One region of the Aquabacter albus genome, then DNA from elsewhere that is predicted to be linked to it. Evidence: riboswitches for the same ligand, from Rfam matches in the RefSeq annotation. Region 1 holds a riboswitch; each other region holds the start of a gene.
What was found. Region 1 has a riboswitch for cobalamin ahead of ABLE91_RS13825 (CbtB domain-containing protein). Riboswitches for the same ligand answer to the same signal wherever they lie in the genome.
Positions count from the first base shown of each region.

Region 1 (3,241 bases):
TGCCCGAGGCCATCCGGGGCGCCTACCAGTATTTCACCCAGGCCGACATGTCGAAGCTGCGCGCCGCCGGTTTCTCCCAGCCCTTCACCTCGCTGGAGGACGGCGTGCACCAGTATGTGACCGGCCACCTGCGCGGCAAGAACGGGTGAGGGCGCGCCATGCTCGCTGATGCCCGGCCCGGCCCGATCGCCGTCATCGGCGACGTGATCGTCGATCATTATGTGATCGGCTCGGTCTCCCGCATCTCCCCTGAGGCGCCGGTGCCGGTGGTGGTGCATGGCATGGACAGGCTGGTGCCCGGCGGGGCGGCCAATGTGGCCGCCAATGCGGCCGCCATGGGCGCGCCGGTGCATCTGGTGGGCCTCGTGGGTGCGGATGCCCGCGCCGGAGAGCTGCGCGAAGCGCTGGCCGCCTTTCCCGACATTTCGCTCGATCTCGTGGCCGACCCGGCGCGCCCCACCATCACCAAGACGCGGGTGATGAGCGGGCGCCAGCAGATCGTCCGCATCGATGCCGAAGATGCGAGCCCTGCCTCCCCTGAGGTGGAAGCCCGCCTCATCGCCGCCGCCCGTGCGGCCATCGCGCAATGCCGGGTCGCCGTGCTCTCCGATTATGCCAAGGGCGTCCTGGGCGACCGGGTGATCGCGGCCATCATGAAAGAGGCCGAGGCGCGGGGCGTGCCTGTCATCGTTGATCCCAAGCGCCGCACCTTCGAGGCCTATCGCGGCGCGGCCCTGGTGACGCCCAACCGCCGGGAACTGGCGGACGCCACCGGCCTGCCTGATACCACCGACGAGCAGGCGGCCGCTGCCGCTGCCGCCGCCGCCGCGCAGTTCGGCGGCGATGTGCTGGTGACGCGCGCCGAGAAGGGCATGACCCTCTGGCGCCGCGACGGCGCCGTGCTGCACGTGCCCGCCGAGGCGCGCGAAGTCTTCGACGTCTCGGGGGCAGGGGACACGGCCCTCGCGGCGCTGGCCATGTCGCTCGCCTCCGGCGAGCCGCTGGAAACCTGCGTGCGCATCGCCAATGCGGCGGCGGCCATCGCCGTGGGCAAGCTCGGCACCGCCGTCGTCACCCGCGCCGAGCTGGCCGCCGCCCTCGGCCGCGCCTTGCCGCAGATGGAGACGCCGGGCGCCCTCGTCTCGCTGGAGCGGGCGAAGGAGATCATCGCCCGCTGGCGGGCGGGCGGGGCGAGCGTGGTCTTCACCAATGGCTGCTTCGACCTGCTGCATCCCGGCCATGTGGCGCTGCTGGAGGCCGCCGCCGCCGAGGGCGACCGGCTGGTGGTGGCGCTCAACACGGATGCCTCCACGCAGCGCCTGAAGGGGCCGACGCGCCCGCTCCAGGACGAAGCCGCGCGGGCCAGGGTCATCGGCGCCATGCGCTGCGTGGACCTCGTGGTGCTGTTCGACGAGGACACGCCCCTTGAGACCATCACGGCCCTGCTGCCCGACGTGCTGGTGAAGGGCGCCGACTACAAGCCCGAGGAGGTGGTGGGCGCGGACGTGGTGACTGCCAATGGCGGGCGCCTTGTGCTGGCGAACCTGATCGCGGGCCGCTCCACCTCGTCTTTGGTGGCGAAGGCGCGGTCCTGAGGCGCCTCGGCAATAAATCGCCCCGCTCCCGTTGCGGCGCACGCGCGGGCCTATATAGTCGAAGAGTCGTCGGTTCCCTTCGGGGATCAAAAGGGAATGCGGTGCGGGACCTGTCCCAAAGCCGCGGCTGCCCCCGCAACTGTCGGCGGTGAGCGCTCCCCGCAGCGCCACTGGAACATGCGTTCCGGGAAGGCTGGGGAGAGGCGATGAACCGCGAGCCAGGAGACCTGCCGAAGGCGCGCGAGCCCAGTCATGGGCGCTTCCAGTCAGCCCTCGGAGGGAGGGCCAGGAGATGAAGATGAGCACGCAGAACCAGGTTTCCCAGGACCTCGCCGGCAAATCCGTCGCGTCGCGCACGCTGCAGATCACCTTCGCCGCGCTGCTGGGTCTCTTCGTGGTGGGCGGCGTCGGCTTCTCCCATATGGAAGTGGTCCATAACGCGGCCCACGACTACAGGCATTCGACCGGCTTCCCCTGCCACTGACAGGGGGCCGACATGTCGTTGTTCCGCACCATCGTCTTCGTGGCGGCGGCCGCCGGCCTATTCTCCGGCATTGCCATGACCGTCTTCCAGCAGGCCGCGACCGTTCCGCTGATCCTCAAGGCCGAGACCTATGAGGAAGCCGAAGCCGAAGCCGAAGCCGCCGCGCCCGCGACCCATACCCATGACGCCGCAACGCCCGCGCATAGCCATGACACCGCGGCCGCCCATGACCATGACGAAGGCGGCTGGCAGCCGGCGGATGGGTTCGAGCGCATGGCCTTCACGCTGGCGGCGAATGTCGTTGGCGCCATCGGCTTCGCGCTGCTTCTCGTCGCCGCTTCAGAACTCGCGGGCGGGCTCACCGGCTGGCGCGACGGGCTCCTCTGGGGCCTCGCGGGCTTTGCCGCCTTCACGCTGGCGCCCAGCCTCGGCCTTCCGCCCGAGCTTCCCGCCATGCCGGCGGCGGAGTTGGGTCCCCGGCAGCTCTGGTGGACCGCCACAGCGGCAGCCACCGCCGGGGGCATCGCGCTCATCGCCTATGGCCGCTCGCTGCCGGCGGTGATCGCCGCGCTCGCTTTGATTGCGGCGCCGCATTTCATCGGCGCGCCGCAGCCGGAGAACTTCGAAACTCCCGTGCCCCACGATCTGGCGCACAATTTCGTCGTCGCGGTGGTGGTCACGAGCTTCCTGTTCTGGGCGATCCTCGGCGGCGTCGCCGGCCTCGTCCGCGCAAGGATGGCCGGCGCCCAGCCATGACGGCCGGGCCGCGCGCCCGCCGCGTGCTGGTGCTTGGCGGGGCGCGCTCCGGCAAGAGCGGTTATGCCGAAGCCCTGATCGAAGCCGCGCCGCCGCCCTATGTTTATGTGGCGACGGCGCAGGCGCTCGATGCCGAGATGGCGGATCGCATCGCGCTGCATCGCTCAAGACGTGACACGCGCTGGCGGACCCACGATCATCCCTTCGACGTAGCTGACCTTCTGGCGGAGCTTCCGCCGGACGCCCCCGTGCTCGTAGACTGCCTGACCTTGTGGCTGACCAATCACTTACTGGCGGATCATGATCTTGAGGCGGAACAGGAGCGGCTGGTTTCCGCGCTTCTCGGGCGAGGCGGCTTGACGGTTCTGGTGGCCAACGAGGTGGGGCTCGGCATCGTGCCGGACAA
Region 1 covers NZ_JBDZDT010000005.1:233,798-237,038, forward strand. The annotation lists gene rfaD (ADP-glyceromanno-heptose 6-epimerase) at 1-149, shown strand, start outside; gene rfaE1 (D-glycero-beta-D-manno-heptose-7-phosphate kinase) at 159-1,595, shown strand; cobalamin riboswitch at 1,649-1,844, shown strand; gene ABLE91_RS13825 (CbtB domain-containing protein) at 1,894-2,079, shown strand; gene ABLE91_RS13830 (CbtA family protein) at 2,092-2,835, shown strand; gene cobU (bifunctional adenosylcobinamide kinase/adenosylcobinamide-phosphate guanylyltransferase) at 2,832-3,241, shown strand, end outside.

Region 2 (3,241 bases), on a different contig from region 1:
CTCGTCGATCTGGATCATGGCCGCGCCGGCGGTCTCCAGATCCTGCACCTCATCGCGGATGGCGAGCGCGATCTGGCGGCAGGCGGTGCTGCGGGGAACATCGTTCCGCACGAAGGACCAGTTGAGGATGGTGACGGGGCCCGTCAGCATGCCCTTCATGGGCTTGTCCGTGAGGGATTGGGCATAGCTCCACCACTCCACCGTCATCGGCTCCGGCCGGGAGACGTCGCCGAACAGGACGGGCGGTCGCACATAGCGCGAGCCATAGCTCTGCACCCAGCCATGCCTCGTGAAGGCGAAGCCGGAAAGCTGCTCGCCGAAATACTGCACCATGTCGTTGCGCTCGAACTCCCCATGGACGAGCACGTCGAGGCCGATCTCCTCCTGCCAGCGCACCGTGCGCTCGGTTTCCTCGCGCAGGAACTGCGCGTAGGCGGCATCGTCCAGCGTGCCCTTGGCATAAGCGGAGCGGGCTTTGCGGACTTCCGGCGTCTGCGGGAAGGAGCCGATGGTGGTGGTCGGGAAGGCGGGCAGATTGAAGCGCTGCCGCTGGGCCTGCGCGCGAACAGCGAAGGCGCTGTCGCGGTGCTTCAGGACGGTGGCGACGGAAGCGGCCCGGGCCGTGACGTCCGGGTCATGGACCTTCGGCGAGGCCTTGCGCGCGGCGGCAGCCTGGGCGGACGCCGCGAGCTTGTCCTTCACGCGGTCGCGGCCTCCGCCGAGCGCGGTGCCCAGCGTCGCCAACTCGTCCATCTTCTGGACGGAGAAGGAGAGCCAGGACTTCAGGTCTGGATCGAGGTCCGGTTCCAGTTCGAGGTCGATGGGGACGTGGAGCAGCGAGCAGGACGGGGCGATCTGGAGATGGTCGGTGCCGCGACGGGTGACCGCCCTTTCCAGGCGGTCCAGCAGCGCCGGAAGGTCGGCGCGCCAGATGTTGCGGCCGTCAATGACGCCGAGTGACAGGACAAGCCCGCGCGGCGCCTTCTCCAGCACCGCATCGAGCTGTTCAGGTGCCCGCACGAGATCGAGGTGAAGCCCGGCGACGGGCAGCGAGAGCGCCGTATGGAGATTGTCGCCGAGGCCGCCGAAATAGGTGGTCAGCATGACCTTCAGGCTCGGCAGCGCATAGGCGATCATGCCGTAGGCGTCCCGCAAAGCGAGCTGCGTCGCGGTGTCGAGATCGAGGACGAGGCAGGGCTCGTCCATCTGCACCCAGTCCGCGCCGTTTGCCGCAAGGCGCCGCAGCACATCGATATAGACCGGCATCAGACGGGGAAGGAGGGACAGGGGATCGAGCGCGGGATCCTTGCTCTTGCCGAGCTTGAGATAGGTGACGGGGCCGAGCAGGACGGGGCGGGTGTGGTGGCCGAGAGACCTCGCCTCCAGGAACTCGTCCACCGCCTTGAGGGAGGCAAGCGTGAAGGTCTGCTCGGCGGAGAATTCCGGCACCATGTAGTGGTAGTTGGTGTCGAACCACTTCGTCATTTCCTGGGCCGGAACGCCATGGCCGTGGTCATGCCCATGGGTGCAGGAATGGTCGTGCGAGCCGCCCTCGGCGCCGCGCGCCATGGCGAAATAGGTGGCGAGCGGGACCTTCCCGCCCGTCCAGCCATAGGCCTGCGGGATGGCGCCCACCATGACGCCGGTGTCCAGCAACTGATCGTAGAGCGAGAAGTCGTTGGAGGGGATGACGGAGACGCCAAGCGCCTTCTGGCGGTCCCAGTTCGCCGCGCGCAGCGAAGCGGCGGTCGCGAGCAGGGTGGCCTCGTCGGACTTGCCCGACCAGAAGCTCTCAAGCGCGGTCTTCAGCTCGCGGCGCGGACCGATGCGCGGCGTGCCCAACGTTGCGACGGGGATGGAGGATGGGGTCATGGCTCAAGCCCTTGAGGTTTGGGCAAAGGCCATGGCGGAAGGCGTTCGGGCCATGGACGGCATGCGCCCGCGGAGCCAAAAGCGCACCACCGGGACACCCCGCCCGAGGACGATATGGTGTCGGGGCAGGTCTCCTGGCTCGCGGGTCGTCGCCTTGGTCCGGCCTTCCCGGGATCGCTCCCAGTGACACTGATGGACTTCGGCTCACCGCTTACAGTTGCGGGGGCAGCTCCGGCTTTGGCGGGATTCCCAGATGAGAATCTTGCCGCACCGGCTTCCCTCTTAGCCCTGGCGCCGAAACGGCCCAGGGAACCACGACGCGTTCAATGTGCCGGGGGAAATCGCTGTCGTCAAGTAAGATATAAAGACATCTTTATATCGTGATTTCGCGGTCCTATTTCTTATCGAGGGTGCATAAGTCCGTTGCCTTCTCTCCGCTCACTGCGTAATTGATACATTATATCATTTAAAGGAGGCGCCCATGCGCGATGCCCGGCTTCCCGTCACCGTCCTCTCCGGCTTCCTCGGCGCAGGCAAGACGACTTTGCTCAATCATGTGCTGGCCAACCGCGAAGGCCTGCGGGTCGCGGTCATCGTCAACGACATGTCGGAGGTGAACATCGACGCGGAACTGGTGCGGGTGGGAGGAGCCAATCTCTCTCACACCGAGGAGAAACTGGTGGAGATGACCAACGGCTGCATCTGCTGCACCCTGAGGGACGACCTTCTCGCCGAAGTGCGCCGGCTCGCCGGGGAAGGGCGCTTCGATTATCTGCTGATCGAATCCACCGGCATCGCCGAGCCGCTTCCCGTGGCCGCCACCTTCGACTTCCGGGACGAAGACGGCGTCTCCCTCTCGGATGTGGCCCGGCTCGACACCATGGTCACGGTGGTGGACGCGGCGAACCTCCTGAAGGATTTCGGCAGCCGGGACTTCCTGAGCGACCGCGGCGAGACGGCGGGGGAGGAGGACGCGCGCACGCTGGTGGACCTGCTGACCGACCAGATCGAGTTCGCCGACGTGATCGTGCTCAACAAGGTCTCCGATCTCGCGCCGGAGCGCCTGAGGGACGTGCGCGGCGTGGTGAAGGCGCTGAATCCCGACGCGCGGCTTATCGAGACGGACCATGCGCGGGTGGCGCTCAAGGAGGTTCTCGGGACCGGGCGCTTCGATTTCGAGAAGGCGAGCCAGCATCCGGTCTGGTTCAAGGAGCTGAACGGGTTTCGCGATCATGTCCCGGAGACGGAGGAGTACGGGGTTTCCAGCTTCGTCTACCGTGCGCGCCGGCCGTTCCATCCTGAAAAGTTCAACGCCTTCCTCGCCCGCACATGGCCGGGCCTCGTGCGCGCCAAGGGCCTGTTCTGGCTG
Region 2 covers NZ_JBDZDT010000002.1:342,104-345,344, forward strand. The annotation lists gene metE (5-methyltetrahydropteroyltriglutamate--homocysteine S-methyltransferase) at 1-1,872, opposite strand, end outside; cobalamin riboswitch at 1,980-2,204, opposite strand; gene zigA (zinc metallochaperone GTPase ZigA) at 2,354-3,241, shown strand, end outside.
Region 2: linked by a shared signal. The riboswitch ahead of metE (5-methyltetrahydropteroyltriglutamate--homocysteine S-methyltransferase) and the one ahead of ABLE91_RS13825 (CbtB domain-containing protein) in region 1 are both predicted to bind cobalamin.

Region 3 (3,241 bases), on a different contig from region 1:
ATCCGGCCGCACCCGGTTCTGCGGGAGATGGCCGGATCAAGTCCGGCCATGACGGAGAACGAGAAGAATAAAATGCCGCCGCCGGCACATCCCGCGGTGGCAGGACCTCCGCCTGCCCCGCCATCAGCCGCAGCAAGGCGCGCATATTGTCCGGGCCGCCGGCGCGGAAATAAGCGAGCCACAAGGCCCACTCCTCCCGCTCCAAAGTCGAAAGGGCCGCGAGGCGGTGGTCGTCCTGGTCTTCCCCCGGCAGCAGCGCCAGCTTGATCCCTTGCGCCCAGGCCAGAGCTGACAGCCGCTCCGCCCCGTAGCGCCACCAGTCGAGCCCACCCAGAACCCGCGCCACGATCACCTTGGCGTGGCGCGCGGAGCGCTCCAGCCAGAGGTCCACGGACATGGGGTGGCGCAGATCCTTCAGGCGCGCGAGGCGCAGGCTCGGCAGCGTCGCCCGCTCCGCCCGCCATGCGGCGCCGAGCGCCAGCAGGTCGCTGTCGGTGAAGGAGAGCGCGAGCAGGTCGGCCGGGGGCTGGCGGAGGTCGATGGGCTCCGCCAGATCCTCGATGGTGGCCGATGTGCTCGAAAGAAGATGCATCAGCCCACTCTAAACCTTCAGGCGGCGGGCGTAACCGCCAGCACCGCCTCTTCCACGGCGTTCCGGTCGAAGCCCTTCAGCCCGATCACCACCAGCGCGCCCCTGCGGGCCTCGTTCGGCCCCCAGGCGCGGTCGAACTGGTGCGAGACGCGGGTGCCCACCCCCTGCACGAGGAGGCGCATGGGCTTGCCGGAGACGCTGGCAAACCCCTTCACCCGCAGCACGCCGGGCAGAGCGGCGGCTTCCGAGACGCGCGCAGCCAGCGCCGCCGGCTCGGCGATCTCGGGAATGGGAAGGACGAAGCTATCGAAATCGTCGTGGTCGTGGTCCAGCTCGTCGTCATGATGGGTCTTGCGGTTCTCGATCTCGTCCTCGGTGCCTACGCCGAGGCCGAGCAGGATGGCCGGGTCCACCTTTCCGCCTGCCGCACGCACCACGGACACCGCGCGGGGCAGTACCGCCGCCACGCGGGCGGCTGCGATTTCCGCGCCGGCCGCGTCCAGAAGGTCGGACTTGGCGATGATGACGAGGTCGGCGCAGGCGATCTGGTCCTCGAACACCTCTTCCACGGGATCGTCATGGTCGAGCGTGTCGTCCGCCGCGCGCTGGGCGGCGAGGGCGGAGAGATCATCGGCGACACGGCCTTCGGCAAGCGCGGGGCCATCCACCACCGCCACCACGCCATCCACGGTCACGCGGCTCTTGATGGCCGGCCAATGAAACGCCTGCACCAGCGGCTTGGGCAGAGCGAGGCCGGAGGTCTCGATGAGGATGTGGTCGATGCCGGGGCGGGCGAGAATCTTGTCCAGGGCCGGCACGAAATCATCCGCCACGGTGCAGCACAGGCAGCCATTGGAGAGTTCGACGATATTCTCCTCCGGGCAGCTCTCGATGCCGCAGCCCTTCAGGATCTCGCCGTCTATGCCCACGTCGCCGAATTCATTGACGATCACAGCGAGCTTCCGCCCCCCGGCATTCTCGAGGATGTGGCGGATGAGGGTCGTCTTCCCGGCGCCGAGGAAGCCGGTGACGATGGTGCAGGGGACGCGGGCGAGGCTGGTCATCGGGGTTCCTCGGTGAAGAAGAGGGGCGGCACGCGGGCGATCATGCCGCGCTTGAGGCAGTCGGGCCGGCCGCGCCACGGCATGAGGCCGTCGGTGGAGCCGGCGAAGAGGGTAGCGCCCGCGAGAAGGTCGGGCGCGGACGCAGGGGTGAGATCGCCGAACACGTAGGACCAGCCGCCGGCCCGGACCATGGCGGCGGAAAGGCCGCGCTTGCAGTTGGAGAGGCAGCGCACCGGCTTCACCTCCACATCAGGGTCATGGGCGGCGGCGCGCACAGCCTCCGCGAGGCGGGCGCCCTGGGGCGCATCCTCGGGCGGCGTGCCGGGCGTGCGGCAGGTCTGGCAGACGAACAGGGTGACGGCGGGCGCCGCATCGCGCGGGCCTGCGGAGGCCGTGTCATCGGGCCGGTCGTCGGGCGTCTCGGTGGGCGCGGGTCGCTCCAAAGCGGGTCCTGCGGGTGCGGAAAGCGCGCCAAAGCCGACGCAAAACCGCCTTGCCAGGGCACCCCGCCCGGCGCGCGATTGTGTCGAGGGCAGGTCTCCTGGCTCGCGGGTCACCGTCTCGGGCCGCCTTCCCGGAGGGGCCGGCGCGGCCGGTCTCCAGTGGCTTTTCGGTCGAGACTCTCCGCTTACAGTTGCGGGGGCAGCCGCGGCATTGGCGCTTCCTCGCGCCGCACCGCATTCCCTCTTCACCGATCCGACTCTGCCGGACCGGAACCTTCGACCGGGCCACTAAAGGGTGGGCGGGGAGGGAAGTCAATCTCAGGGCAGGTTGCCCGGGAAGCCGTAACCTCCCAGCCGTCATGGCCGGGCTTGACCCGGCCATCTCCCGTCATTCCTGGAGATCCCCGGGTCAAGCCCGGGGATGACCGCTGTTCCTAGAGGCTCACTCGCCGAACAGCTTGCGCTGCCACCAGCCGGAGCGGCGCTTTTCGGGCGGCAGGTCCTGGGCCGGAGCAGAGGTTTCCTGAACCGGTGCGGCGACGATGTCCGCATCGGCGACGGGGACCGAGGCGGTCTCCACGCCGGAGGTCTCTTCGCCGGCAGTCTCGGCGACGGGCGCGGGCTCGGGCACCAGGCTGCCGACCACCGGCGCCTTCTCGCGCACCGTGGACCGGCGGCGGGTCGGCTTGGGCTCTTCGGCGGCGGGAAGCTCCGGGGCCGTGGGGGCCGGGGCGGGCGGTGCCGGCTCCGGGGTGGGAGCGCTGATCTCGGCCACGGATTCCGGCGCGCCGGCCAGCGGCTCGATGGAGACGTGGATCACGGCATCGTCTTCGGCGCCGCCGTCATCCTCTCCGGCCTCGCCTTCACTGCCTTCGCCATCGGCCTGGAGCGGGGCATCCTCGCCCTCGCGCCGGTTGCGACGGCCGCCACGACGGCCGCGCCGACGGCGCCGGCGATCGGCCTCCGTCCCGCGGCCTTCGCCGCGCTCGTCCTCGTCGCCCTCTTCGGCCTCGCCTTCGCCGGCGGGCTCATCGCCCTCCTCGGCGGCTTCGCCCTCGGGCCGCGCCTCGCGGGGCTCGCCCTCGCGCTCGCCGCCACGACGGCGCCGGCGGCGGCGCTTGCGGCGGTTGTTGGCCTCCTCG
Region 3 covers NZ_JBDZDT010000002.1:180,827-184,067, forward strand. The annotation lists gene cobN (cobaltochelatase subunit CobN) at 1-592, opposite strand, end outside; gene cobW (cobalamin biosynthesis protein CobW) at 610-1,656, opposite strand; gene ABLE91_RS03935 (DUF1636 domain-containing protein) at 1,653-2,009, opposite strand; cobalamin riboswitch at 2,171-2,392, opposite strand; gene ABLE91_RS03940 (Rne/Rng family ribonuclease) at 2,542-3,241, opposite strand, start outside.
Region 3: linked by a shared signal. The riboswitch ahead of ABLE91_RS03935 (DUF1636 domain-containing protein) and the one ahead of ABLE91_RS13825 (CbtB domain-containing protein) in region 1 are both predicted to bind cobalamin.

Region 4 (3,241 bases), on a different contig from region 1:
CATAGGCGCCGGTGTCGCCGGTCGATGCGCTCATCTCCGTGTATTGGGTGGACGAGGTCATGCTCTCGTTCCGCCGCTCCACGCCGGCAATGAGGTTCTGCCCGGCGGCGGCGGCGAGGTTGGAGCGCAGGTAATAGGTCTGCCGGTCGCCCTCATACTGGCCGTTCACGGACAGGTTCGGCCCCACGGTCGGGTTCGAGGTGTTCATGGCGCTCACCCCGAACGTGGTGTGGAGTACGCCGTCGAGCGCGCTCCACACGCCCTCGCCCTTGGTGAAGAACATGGAATTGAGGCTGGTGGAAGTCTGCGGGGCCGGGATGCCCTCGAACAGCGGCGGGGGATAGATGTCCGGCGTGAAGGCGAGTTGGCTGTCGATGTAGCGGGCGACGAAGTTGAGCGCCAGATTATCCGTCATCTGGAGGTCGAGGCGCGTCGAATAGGTCCAGTTGTCATAGGCGTTGGGATTGTTTGGATAGCCCGGCGGGATGATTCCGGGCGGGGTCACCGGAATATCCGTCGAGGAGAAATGGGTGACGTTGAAGGAGTAGGAAAGCCGCTCCGTCGACCCGCTCACCGCCGCCGCCTGGTTGAAGGTGCCGAGCGAGCCCCCTTCCACATAGCCGAAGAATTTCGGCGGGCCCTCGCCCTTCTTGGTGGTGATGGAGATGACGCCGCCGATGGCGTCCGAGCCGTAGAGACCGCTCTGTGGCCCACGCAGCACCTCGATGCGGGCGAGATCGGTGGCGAGGAGCTGGCCGAAGTCGAAGGCACCGTTGGGGGTCGAGGGGTTGCCCGCATCGATGCCGTCGATCAGCACCTTCACATGGTTGGAATTGGTGCCGCGGATGAAGACCGAAGTCTGCCCGCCCGGTCCGCCAGTCTGCACCACGTTGAGACCGGGAAGCGATTGCAGCACCTGGGGCACGGTGCGCAGCTGCTGGCGCTCGATGTCCTCGGCGGTGACGACGCTAACCGAGGAGGCGATCCGGTTCGCCGGGGTCGGGATGCCGGTGGCGCTCACCACCACTTCGGGAAGGTCGATGGGCTGCTGGGCGGTGCCGCCGGGTGCCGGGGACTGGGCATGAGCGAGCCCCGAAGCCGACGACAGGAGGAGGGCAGCGAGCACGGGACGGCGCGCGGCGGCGCGGGCGTGACGAAACAAAGCGGAAGGCATGATGGCCTCAGCGGGACGAGTGGTCCGTCACCGCGAACGAGGCTCCCCTGCGGCCGGAAAGCTGCTGGGATTAACCACCATCAGGACACCCCGCCCGACGTGCTCGCGCGTGACCACGGCTGACGGCAGGTCTCCTGGCTCGCGGGTCAGCGTCCATCTCGTCGCCTTCCCAGGCCGAAGCCCAGTGGCGTGTGACGAAGGACTCGCCGCTTACAGTTGCGGGGGCAGCCGCGGCATCGTCGGATCCCCGTCTCCGGGCACCCTCCTCACCGCGTTCCCTTTTTCGTCCCGTTAGGGAACCGTCACGGTGACGGTAGAGGGCTGCTCATTCACGGTCAACCATCCGCTTCGGCGGTGGATGAGACATGTCTGCTCCGATTCATCATCCCCACATATTGACAGCCATCGCAACCATGCTGCTAGATGTGGTGGTCACGGTCTCTCGACTCGCAAGAGCGAGAGCTAAGAGGGAAGCCGGTGCGGGACCGCCCGAAAGGGTCGAACCAATGCCGGCGCTGCCCCCGCAACTGTAAGCGGCGAGCCAAGGTCCATCAGAGTCACTGGGAGCGATCCCGGGAAGGCCGGACTTGAGGCGACGACCCGCGAGCCAGGAGACCTGCCGCGACCTCGATGAACGTCCTCGGGCGGGGTGCCCCGGTGGAACGCTTGGCTGTCGCTGGGGGCTTCATGCCCGAGGCGATCTTCCCTCGCGCATCCGCTCGGCCTTTGCCCCCAACTTTTGGGGTCCAAGCCGATGTCTCTCCAGATCGAAACCGTGCGTCCCTCGGACGCGATCCTCGTCCCCGCACAGCCTGCGCCGGGCGCCCGGACAGCCTCGGAACCGGGCTATCAGGTGATCCGCCGCAACGGCGCGGTCACGCCGTTCGACGCCTCCAAGATCTCCGTTGCCCTCACCAAGGCGTTCCTCGCCGTGGAAGGCAGCAGCGCCGCCGCCTCGCGCCGCGTCCATGACGCCGTCGCCGATCTGACGGCTCAGATCGTGGCGGGGCTCACCCGTCGCGCGGAGGGCGGCCGCACCTTCCATATCGAGGACATCCAGGACCAGGCGGAACTGGCCCTGATGCGCGGCGAGCACCACAAGGTGGCCCGCGCCTATGTGCTCTATCGCGAGGAGCGTGCCCGGGAACGTGCGAAGACGGATGCGCCCGCCGCGTCAGCCGTGCCCGCCCTGCGCATGAAGGCGGCGGACGGCGCGCTCGTTCCCCTCGACACGGCGCGGCTCGATGCCGTGGTGCGCGAAGCCTGCGAGGGCCTCGATGGCGTCTCGCGGGAAACCGTGCTCGGAGAGACCCGGCGGAACCTCTATGACGGCATCTCCGCGGACGAGCTCGGCCTCGCGCCGATCCTCGCCGCCCGCACCCTTATCGAGACGGAGCCCAACTACACCAAGGTCAGCGCCCGCCTGCTGCTGGACAAGCTGCGTCGGGAGGCGTTGAGCTTCATCGCCGGGCGCGCCGACGAAGCGACCCATGAGGAGATGGCAGGCCGCTATGGCGACTATTTCCTCGGCTTCGTGAAAGCCGGCGTCGCGGCCGAGTTGTTGGACCCGGAACTGGCCCGCTTCGACCTCCCGCGCCTCGCCGCAGCGCTGAAGCCGGAGCGGGATCTCGCCTTCGACTTCCTCGGTCTCCAGACCCTCTATGACCGCTACTTCCTGCACGTGCGCGGCACGCGCTTCGAACTGTCCCAGGCCTTCTTTATGCGCGTCGCCATGGGGCTCGCTGTGCGCGAGATCGACCGGGAGGCGAAGGCCATCGAATTCTACGGCCTCCTCTCCTCCTTCGACTTCATGGCCTCGACGCCGACCCTGTTCAATTCCGGCACGCTGCGCCAGCAGCTCTCCTCCTGCTTCCTCACCACGGTCGCGGACGACCTCGACGGCATCTTCAAGGCGGTGAAGGACAATGCGCTGCTGGCCAAATATTCCGGCGGGCTCGGCAATGACTGGACGCGGGTGCGCGGCCTCGGTGCCCACATCAAGGGCACGAACGGCGAGAGCCAGGGCGTGGTGCCGTTCCTCAAAGTTGCCAACGACACCGCCATCGC
Region 4 covers NZ_JBDZDT010000002.1:348,388-351,628, reverse strand. The annotation lists gene ABLE91_RS04660 (TonB-dependent receptor plug domain-containing protein) at 1-1,174, opposite strand, end outside; cobalamin riboswitch at 1,282-1,492, opposite strand; cobalamin riboswitch at 1,593-1,812, shown strand; gene ABLE91_RS04655 (ribonucleoside-diphosphate reductase subunit alpha) at 1,929-3,241, shown strand, end outside.
Region 4: linked by a shared signal. The riboswitch ahead of ABLE91_RS04655 (ribonucleoside-diphosphate reductase subunit alpha) and the one ahead of ABLE91_RS13825 (CbtB domain-containing protein) in region 1 are both predicted to bind cobalamin.